DNA from 3 places in the Monashia sp. NPDC004114 genome. Region 3 is predicted to be linked to each of the others. Evidence: riboswitches for the same ligand, from Rfam matches in the RefSeq annotation. Region 3 holds a riboswitch; each other region holds the start of a gene.
What was found. A riboswitch is a leader RNA that binds a small molecule or an ion and turns the genes downstream of it on or off. The one in region 3 is predicted to bind S-adenosylmethionine.

Region 1: another riboswitch for S-adenosylmethionine. It lies ahead of ACWEOW_RS13585 (bifunctional o-acetylhomoserine/o-acetylserine sulfhydrylase); the one in region 3 lies ahead of metX (homoserine O-acetyltransferase MetX).
Region 2: another riboswitch for S-adenosylmethionine. It lies ahead of ACWEOW_RS20460 (aminotransferase class V-fold PLP-dependent enzyme); the one in region 3 lies ahead of metX (homoserine O-acetyltransferase MetX).

Annotation. Positions count from the first base shown of each region.
Region 1 is NZ_JBSGGK010000009.1:146,243-149,511, reverse strand. Features, by position in the region: gene ACWEOW_RS13590 (hypothetical protein) at 1-461, shown strand, start outside; gene ACWEOW_RS13585 (bifunctional o-acetylhomoserine/o-acetylserine sulfhydrylase) at 537-1,856, opposite strand; SAM riboswitch class IV at 1,947-2,060, opposite strand; gene ACWEOW_RS13580 (acyl-CoA dehydrogenase family protein) at 2,186-3,269, shown strand, end outside.
Region 2 is NZ_JBSGGK010000019.1:38,679-41,947, forward strand. Features, by position in the region: gene ACWEOW_RS20455 (ATP-binding cassette domain-containing protein) at 1-1,201, shown strand, start outside; SAM riboswitch class IV at 1,371-1,499, shown strand; gene ACWEOW_RS20460 (aminotransferase class V-fold PLP-dependent enzyme) at 1,537-2,922, shown strand; gene ACWEOW_RS20465 (endonuclease/exonuclease/phosphatase family protein) at 2,998-3,269, opposite strand, start outside.
Region 3 is NZ_JBSGGK010000005.1:85,783-89,051, reverse strand. Features, by position in the region: gene ACWEOW_RS08705 (DUF4192 family protein) at 1-1,543, shown strand, start outside; SAM riboswitch class IV at 1,693-1,807, shown strand; gene metX (homoserine O-acetyltransferase MetX) at 1,825-3,102, shown strand.

The DNA.
Region 1 (3,269 bases), on a different contig from region 3:
GCCAGGTGGAGCGCTTCTTCATCAACCTCGTCCTCGTGCGGGTCCTCTACGCGCACGCCCTCGTCGCCAACCCGCGCCTCGCGCTCGCCTGGCTGGCACCCTGTGGGCGTCTCGTCGGCGACCCGCGGCTCAGCATGACGGGCATCTTCCTGTCGCTGTCGCGCGTGCTGCCGGACCGCTATCCGCTCGAGGGTGACCTCGAGGCGTACGTCGACGCGGAGCACAGCATCGGGCATCTGCTCGACGTCGGCATCATCGTGCCGCGGCTCGGCCCGCTGTTCGAGTGGTCCGCTCTCACGCTCGGCCTCCCGGGTCTCGACGGGGTGCTCGCGCGCCCGGGAACGGTCCCGGCATACGCCTGGGACCCGCTGGAAGCGCCCGTCTGGCGGACCGAGCCGTCACGCCTGGCCCGGCTGGCCCGCCGTGCGGTCCCCGCTGGTGGGGCGGCCCGTCGGACATAGCAACCCGGGGTCGTACGGCTGCGCTGAGCGCGCACGACCCCGGGTGAGCTGACTTGGTATGTCGGCCGGTCCCGGCTATGCCTTGGCGGCGGTGAACCCCTGCTCCAGGTCGGCGAGGATGTCGTCGATGTGCTCGATCCCGACCGACAGCCGCACCAGGCCGGGCGTGACGCCGGCTGCGAGGCGGTCCTCGTCGGGGCCCTGCGAGTGGGTCGTCGACGCGGGGTGGATCACGAGCGACCGCACGTCGCCGATGTTCGCGACATGGCTGTGCAGCGTCAGCGCCTCGACGAACCTCTTGCCCGCTTCGAGCCCGCCGACGATCTCGAACGACAGCACGGCGCCGGCGCCGCGCGGCGTGTACTTCTCCGCCAGCGCGTGGAACGGGCTGTCCGGCAAGGACGCCCAGACGACCCGCTCCACCTGCTCGTGCTCCGTGAGGTATGCCGCGACCTTGTGGGCGTTCTCGACATGACGCTCGATCCGCAGCGACAGGGTCTCCAGGCCCTGCGAGATGAGGAAGGCGTTGAACGGCGAGGCGGCCGGGCCGAGGTCCCGCAGCAGCTGCACGCGAGCCTTGAGGATGAAGGCGAGGTTGGCGCCGAGGGCGCTGCCGACGCCGAGGTCACGCGCGAAGACGAGGCCGTGGTAGCTCTCCTCGGGCGTGTTGTAGTTCGGGAACTTCTCGGGGTCGGCGCCGAAGTCGAAGCGGCCCGCGTCGACGATGACGCCCGCGATCGACGTGCCGTGCCCGCCGAGGTACTTCGTCGCCGAGTGGACCACCACGTCCGCGCCCCACTCGATCGGCCGGATGAGGTACGGCGTCGCGACCGTGTTGTCGACGACGAGCGGCACGCCGTGCTCGTGGGCGAGAGCGGCCACGGCCTCGATGTCGAGGATCTCTGACTTCGGGTTGGCGATCGTCTCGCCGAACAGCAGCTTGGTGTTGGGCCGGATCGCCGCCCGCCACGAGTCGATCGAGGTCGGGTCCTCCACGAAGCCGACCTCGATGCCGAACTTCGGCAGGGTGTGCTTGAAGAGGTTGAACGTGCCGCCGTAGAGCGACGGCGACACCACGACGTGGTCGCCGGCCTCGGCGATGTTGAGCACCGCGAGCGTCTCGGCGGCCTGGCCCGAGGCGACGAGCAGCGCTCCGACTCCACCTTCGAGGGCGGCGATCCGCTGCTCCACCACGTCGGTCGTCGGGTTCATGAGGCGGGTGTAGATGTTGCCGAACTCCTTGAGCCCGAACAGGTTTGCGGCGTGGTCTGTGTCGTTGAAGACGTAGCTGGTCGTCTGGTAGATCGGCAGGGCCCGTGCTCCGGTCGCGCTGTCGGCGGACTGTCCGGCATGGATCTGCTTGGTCTCGAAGGACCAGCTGGGGCTCGTCGTCATCGGTGTTTCCTCCATCGTTCGACAGGTCTGGTCGCCGATGACCGGGCGCACCCATGCCCCAGGCACCGACGGATCGGTGCGGAAGAGAACTCTCCGCGCTTGCCCGCGGCGGATGCCGCGGACCAGGTCCTCACCCGGGGCACCCCACCGCGGTTGGAGGGTTGCCGGCCAGCGAGCCGGGGCTTGGCGCTGGCACTCATGACCTACTGCGGAGTGTAGGCACGCTTCGCGGCCGCCACGCAGGGGGCGTCCTCATGCTGGACGGCGGTCGCGTGGCGTCGATCACTAGGACGTCCTACTAAATCGAACTCGCGAGTAGGATCGCGCCCGTGAGCACGAATGCCGACTTCGACCTGTTCCGTACCAGCGAGGACCACGAGGCACTGAGGGAGGCGGTCCGCGCGGTCGCCGAGGACAAGATCGCCCCGTATGCCGCTGCCGTCGACGAGGAGGCGCGCTACCCCCAGGAGGCGCACGACGCCCTCGTCGCATCCGACTTCTTCGCGCCCCACGTTCCGGAGGAGTACGACGGGGTCGGGGCCGACGCGCTGGCGACGTGCATCGTCATCGAGGAGGTGGCGCGGGTCTGTGCGTCCTCCTCACTCATCCCCGCCGTCAACAAGCTCGGCTCGCTACCGCTCATCCTCGCCGGCAGCGACGAGATCAAGCGGACGTACCTCCCGCCCCTCGCGCAGGGCCGGACGACGTTCTCCTATGGCCTGTCCGAGCGGGAGGCCGGCTCCGACACCGCGGCCATGAAGTGCCGCGCCCGCGCCGACGGTGACGACTGGGTCATCAACGGCCAGAAGTCGTGGATCACCAACGCCGGCGTCTCGGAGTACTACACCGTCCTGGCCGTCACCGACCCCGACGGTCCCCGGGGCAGCAACGTCACGGCGTTCGTCATCGAGAAGTCCGACCAGGGGTTCACGTTCGGCGAGAAGGAGCGCAAGCTCGGCATCAAGGGCAGCCCGACGCGAGAGCTGCACTTCGACAACGTCCGCATCCCCGGCGACCGCGTGGTCGGCGTCGTGGGCGACGGGCTCAAGCTGGCGCTGCGCACCCTCGACCACACCCGGGTCACCATCGGCGCGCAGGCCGTCGGCATCGCCCAGGGCGCCATCGACCAGGCCATCGCCTATGTCAAGGACCGCAAGCAGTTCGGCAAGCGGATCGCCGACTTCCAGGGCATCCAGTTCATGCTCGCCGACATGGCGATGGAGCTCGAGGCGGCGCGTCAGATGGTCTACGTCGCAGCGGCCAAGTCCGAGCGCGGCGACAAGGACCTTCCGTTCTTCGGCGCGGCCGCGAAGTGCTACGCCTCTGACGTCGCGATGAAGGTGACGACGGACGCGGTGCAGCTGCTCGGAGGCGCCGGCTACACCCGGGACTTCCCGCTCGAGCGGATGATGC
Region 2 (3,269 bases), on a different contig from region 3:
CACGTATGTCTTCGACGAGCCGACGATCGGCCTGCACCCCCACGACATCCAGCGCATGAACGGCCTGCTGCTGCAGCTGCGCGACAAGGGCAACACGGTGCTCGTCGTGGAGCACAAGCCCGAGGCCATCGCCATCGCCGACCACGTCGTCGACCTCGGGCCCGGTGCGGGCACGGCCGGCGGAGAGGTGGTCTTCGAAGGGACCGTCGACGGGCTTCGCGGAAGCGACACGATCACCGGGCGGCACCTCGACGACCGCGCCAGCCTCAAGCCGTCCGTCCGGACCTCGTCCGGAGCCCTCGAGGTGCGCGGCGCGAGCACGCACAACCTGCAGGACGTCGACGTCGACCTCCCGCTCGGCGTGCTTGTCGTCATCACCGGAGTGGCGGGCTCCGGCAAGAGCTCGTTGGTGCACGGCTCGGTTGCGGGCCGCGACGGCGTGGTGGTCGTCGACCAGGGAGCGATCCGCGGCTCTCGCCGCAGCAATCCCGCCACGTACACCGGGCTGCTCGAGCCGATCCGAAAGGCCTTCGCCAAGGCCAACGGGGTCAAGCCGGCGCTGTTCAGCGCCAACTCCGAGGGCGCGTGCCCGACGTGCAACGGCGCCGGGGTGATCTACACCGACCTGGCGATGATGGCCGGGGTCGCCGTCGTCTGCGAGGAGTGCGGAGGCAAGCGGTTCCAAGCCCAGGTGCTCGAGTACACCTTCGGCGGCAAGGACATCAGCGAGGTCCTCGCCATGCCCGTCGCCGAGGCCGTCGAGTTCTTCGCCGACCGCGAGGCCAAGATCCCTGCGGCGCACCAGATCCTGCGCCGGCTGGACGACGTCGGGCTAGGTTACCTCAGCCTCGGTCAGCCCCTCACCACGCTGTCCGGCGGCGAGCGTCAGCGGCTCAAGCTGGCGACCCAGATGGCCGAGAAAGGCGACGTCTACGTGCTCGACGAGCCGACGAGCGGTCTGCATCTGGCCGACGTCGAGCAGCTGCTCGGGCTCCTCGACCGGCTGGTCGACTCCGGCAAGTCCGTCATCGTCATCGAGCACCACCAGGCCGTCATGGCACACGCCGACTGGGTCATCGACCTCGGCCCGGGCGCCGGCCACGACGGCGGCCGGGTCGTCTTCGAGGGTCCTCCCGCCGAGCTCGTGGCGACGCAGGGCACGCTCACGGGCGAGCACCTCGCGGCATACGTCGGGGGGTGACCCAAAACCGGGCGGGAGACCACGCGACCGCAGAGCGCGCTGGCCCATCCGCCGCATCCCGGAGAGCGCGACGGTGGAGCGCGACGCGGAGCGGCACGGTGTCTCAGATGGCGACACCTCCCGACCGACGGGTGGACAGCCCTCAGGCGGGCCCCCTATCGTCGTGCCAGGTCAAGAGTGTCAGCGACAAGCCCCGGCTCGCTGGCCAGCAACCCTCCTCCGCGGTGGGGTGCTCCGGGTGACGACCTGGCCGTTCCTCGCGGTGTTCGTGACATGCGAGGGCCGGCAAGCGCGGGCCTGCATCCGGTGGGTCCCTCAGACCCAGGAGCAGTCTCATGTCCGTCCTCCCCACCACCGCACTCTGTGGCGGCGCGCCGGCGCCGGTCGTGCGCACGCGGGCCCTGCATGTCGTGCCGGAGGCGAGCACGCTGCCGACCGTCGTCGGCGCCGGCCTGCGCGTCCCCACCGTGAACGGCGAGGTCCGCTACGCCAACCTCGACCACGCGGCCTCGACCCCAGCCCTGACCGAGGTCAAGGCTGCGGTCGACCGGGCGCTGGAGACGTACTCCTCCGTCCACCGCGGCGCTGGGTTCGCGTCCCGCCTGACGAGCGCGTGGTACGAGCAGGCACGCTCCGAGGTGGCCGAGTTCGTCGGGGCCCGAGCGGACGACATCGTCGTCTTCACCCGCACGACCACGGACTCCTGGTCGGTGCTCTCCAAGGCCCTGCCGGGCCGCACGACCGTGTTCGTCTTCGGGACCGAGCACCACTCGACGCTGCTTCCATGGGGTCGCTTCCGCACGGTCCGGCTTCCGATCCCGGAGTCGGTCGAGGACGCCCACGCGCTGCTCGACGAGGCGCTGTCGGAGCACCCGTCGCGCCACCGGCTCGTCGTCATCGCGGCCGCGTCCAACGTGACCGGCGAGGTCTGGCCCGTCGAGCGGTTCGCGCGGCTCGCCCACGACCACGGGGCACGCATCGCCGTCGATGCCGCGCAGCTGTCCGCGCACCGCACCATCGACCTCGCCGCCTGGGACGCCGACTACGTCGCGTTCTCCGGCCACAAGACGTACGCCCCTTACGGCGCCGGCGTCCTCGCGGGCCGGTCCGACTGGCTCGACGCCGGCACGCCGTACCTCTTCGGCGGGGGCGCCACCCGCGCCGTCACCGACGAGGGCACGACGTGGGCGGTCGGGCCGGCCCGCCACGAGGGCGGCAGCCCGAACGTCATCGGTGCCATCGCCCTCGCCGCGGCGTGCGCGACGATCCGCCGACACCGACCCGCGATCGAGGCTCACGAGGAGCAGCTGCTCGCACGGCTTCGGGACGGCCTGGAGGACGTGCCTGGCGTCGAGGTGCTCCACATCTTCGACGAGGAGCACGACCGGGTCGGCGTCGTGGCCTTCACCGTCGACGGCTTCGAGTCCTCCCTCGTGTCGCAGGTGCTCTCCGTCGAGCACGGGATCGGTGTGCGCGACGGCAAGTTCTGCGCGCACCTGCTTGTCGATGAGCTCCTCGACGACCCCTGGGGGGAGCAGCCGGCTACCGCCGTCCGCGCCAGCATCGGGCTGGGCAGCACTGCGGAGGGCGTCGAGCGCCTCGTCACGGCGGTCCGACAGCTGGTCGAGCAGGGCCCGGCCTCGTCCTGGTCGCACACCGAGGCGGGCTGGGTGCTCGACGGCGACGACCCGCGCGACATCGAGGTCGACCGGCCCTGGTGATGCGCTGCCCAGCGCATCCTCGGCACCGTGGGACGCGTGGGACGTGTGGGACGCGTGCACACTCGACCAGTTCGGTCAGCCGGCTTTCTGGAGGGCGTAGCTCGCCCATACTGCCGCGTGGTCGGCCCGGTTGTACGCGATCTCACCCGCCTCGACGAGGGTGAGCCCCCGGCTCAGCACGTGGTCGATCTGGACGTAGGGCGGCATACGGCTGTCGGAGTAGGGCCAGGTGCGCACCCAGCCCTGCCCAGCCTCACGCTGGGCGTCGATCAGCCCGGTCGCGAGGTCACGGAAGACCGGATGGCCGAAGGCCGCGTTGAAGTCACCGGCGATGATCACCGGCTCGC
Region 3 (3,269 bases):
GATCTCGTTGTCGGGTGCTGCCGACCTGTTGACCGTCATCCCTTTCCAGCTGGGGTTCCACCCGTCACGGAGCGTCGTGGTCAGCTGCTTCCACGGCAAGCGGATCGGGCTGGTCGCTCGGCTGGACCTGCCTCGCGACGATCCTCGAGGGGGCAGCCTGCGGGAGGCCGTGACCGAGGCGGTGGCCGTGCTCCTGCGCGAGAAGCCGTCCGCCGTGGCCCTTGTCGGGTTCGAGGACGAGGCCGGTGAAGCCGGCCCACTGGTCGATGCGCTCAGTGATGCCATCGAGGCGGACCGCGTCATCGTCCGCGAGCGGGTCGTCGTGCGGGATGGCCGCTGGTTCGACCTACTCAGGGGCTGCTGCCCGGAGGAGGGGCACCCCGTGCCTGATCCGAGCGATGTGCCCGCGGTCGCCTCCTTCGTCGCGTTGGGGCACGCCCCGCTCCGCGGTCGCGACGACCTGTGGCAGGTCTTCGGCCCGCTGGCCCGGTCCGATGCCCGGCACGAGCCGATCTCGTCCGCGATCGAGCAATGGCAGCAGCGGTATGTCGAGGCGGGCGGTCCGGGCGACCGGCACGGTCTCCCAGACGGCTCCGGAGCGGTCTGGAGCGAGCTAGACGGTGGCGGGGATGTCGGCCTGGGCGACGGCTGGGACGACGGCCCCGTTGACGGTTGGGACGACGGTTGGGACGACTGGTCCGTTGACGGTTGGGAGGCCTGGGACGACGGCTGGGGCGACGGCGGGGACGCCTGGGACGACGGCTGCGGCGACGATATGAGCGAAGACTCCTCGGACGATGCCGAGCGTCTCGCTGCCCGCGAGCGACTCGTGAAGGAGACGCTGGAGGCGTGGGCAGGGCTGCTGCGAGGCGACCTCGAGGGCGCCGCCCTCGAGGACCGGCTCCCAGCGATCGTCGGACCCCTGCGCGACCCCTTGGTGCGCGGGCTGATCCTTGCGTGGCTCAGATGTGACCCGGCGCTGCTCGACTCGTGGCCGACAGACCCGGCACAGTCTCTTGCGCTCCTTTTCGATGCCGCCTCGCAGCCCACGGTCCCGGTCGACCCCGGCGTCGCCCTGCCCGAGGGGGCGCAGCCCGGGCCGGGTCGCTCGCGTGCTTCCGTCCACGGCCATGAGCCGTCCGCCGGAGCCGGCAGGGTGCGCCGCCCACGGCGTGGCAAGCGCAAGCGGGGCCGGCGACTGCGCCGGGCGTCGTCCGGGGCCGCCGGCCAGGAGCGAGTGTCGGTACGCCCGGCGGCATCCAGCACGGGGAGTGACCTCGGCTGGGATGACTGGGGTGCGGCCGCCGCCGCTCAGACGATCCAGGCACGGCTCGAAGCGGCCTGTCGCCTGACCCCGGCGCCACACGCGGCGCCGCTGCTTGCCCTGGTCGCCTCATATTCATGGTGGGGAGGGGACGGAGCGCGCGCCGGGATCGCGGCGGATCGGGCCCTCGAGGCCGAGCCGGACCACGCCCTCAGCCTGCTCATCCGCGAGGCCCTGATCTGTGGCTTGCGGGCCCGGACGGCCGTCGAGTCGTCGTGACTCGCTCGGAAGCATGGCCCACGGCCCCCCGGAGCCGCGCGAGGATGCGCTCCGCACGTATCGCGTGCGTTGGCCGACTCGGTGGCTTCGAGTCCAGGTCGTGGACCGCGAGGTAAACGGCAGGCGGACGCTCGCGTATGGTGGTCCAAGGTCATGAGCACCAGTGACAAGCCCCGGCTCGCTGGTCGGCAACCCTCCTTCGCGGTGGGGTGCCCCGGGTGAGGACCTGGCCATGCCCGTCCCGGGTGTGTGCAAGCGCGAGCACCTAGGAGCAATCCGCCATGACAGTCACCGACCGGCAGCCGGTGCGTACGCGGCGTCCCGCGCGTCAGGTCGCTTCTGCGGGCGGCCCTGGCACAACCGGGGCGGCGGCACCTGTGTCGGCGACCCCAGCTGTGGTGCCGGCGGCCGCATCGGCAACAGTGGGTCCCGCCGCGAGGCTCGACGGGGCCTGGCGCGAGGGTGACCCGGCCGGAAACCGGCAGTTCGTCGACATCGGTCCCGTCGAGCTGGAGCGCGGGGGAGTGATCCCCGAGGTCCGGATCGCCTACGAGACCTGGGGCACGCTCAACAAGGCGGCCGACAACGTCATCCTTGTCGAGCATGCCCTGACCGGAGACAGTCACGTCGTGGGCGAGGCGGGTGATGGCCATCTCTCACCGGGCTGGTGGAACAGCCTCATCGGTCCCGGGAGGCCCGTCGACCCCGCTCAGTGGTTCGTCGTGGCGGCGAACGTCCTCGGCGGCTGCCAGGGCACGACTGGTCCGTCCAGCACATCCACCGACGGCCGCTCGTGGGGCAGTCGTTTCCCCTACGTCACTGTTCGCGACCAGGTCGGCGCCGAGCGCGCCCTGCTCGAGACGCTCGGCGTGCGCAGACTCGCGGCCGTCGTCGGCGGCTCGATGGGCGGGATGCGCGCCATCGAGTGGGCGGTGACCTACCCCGACGTCGTCGAGCGGTGCATCGTGCTCGCCTCGACGGCATACGCCACGGCCGACCAGATCGCGTGGTGCCAGCCGCAGCTCCTCGCGATCCGCAACGACCCGCACTTCGTCGATGGCGACTACTACGACTCGCCGCGGCGTCCGGAGGCCGGGCTTGGTCTCGCGCGCCGGATCGCACACATCACCTATCGCACGGAGACCGAGCTGAGCGCGCGTTTCGGCCGTGAGGCACAGCTCGGGGAGGACCCGCTGCGCGCGGGCGACCGGGGCCGCTTCGCGGTGGAGTCCTACCTCGACCACCACGCCGGCAAGCTTGCGCGACGGTTCGACGCCAACTCCTACCTCGTGCTCACCGAGGCGATGAACTCCCACGACGTGGGTCGCGACCGCGGCGGGGTCGCGGCCGCGCTGGCGAGGGTCACGGCCGACTGCACGGTGGTCTCGGTCGACACCGACCGCCTCTACCCGCCGCGGCTCTCGGACGAGCTCCACGTGGCCCTGCCCCGGTCTTTCCGGCGACACATCCGGTCCGACTTCGGACACGACGGCTTCCTCATCGAGGAGGAGCAGGTCGGCAGGATCATCGCCGAGGCCCTGTCCCGGTCGGCTCACTGACCAGCAGGCGGAGCCGCCGGCTGTTCGGCCGATGAAGCGGTCGCCCGAGCCGCCGGTTCGGCGGTCGCTCGCGGGCTGGTCACGGTCACCTCGCGGGCACCGCCGCGCCGCGCGCCGCGGACCCCGATTTCGGGTACGGTTCGAGCACTGGTTGTTTCCGTCCCAAG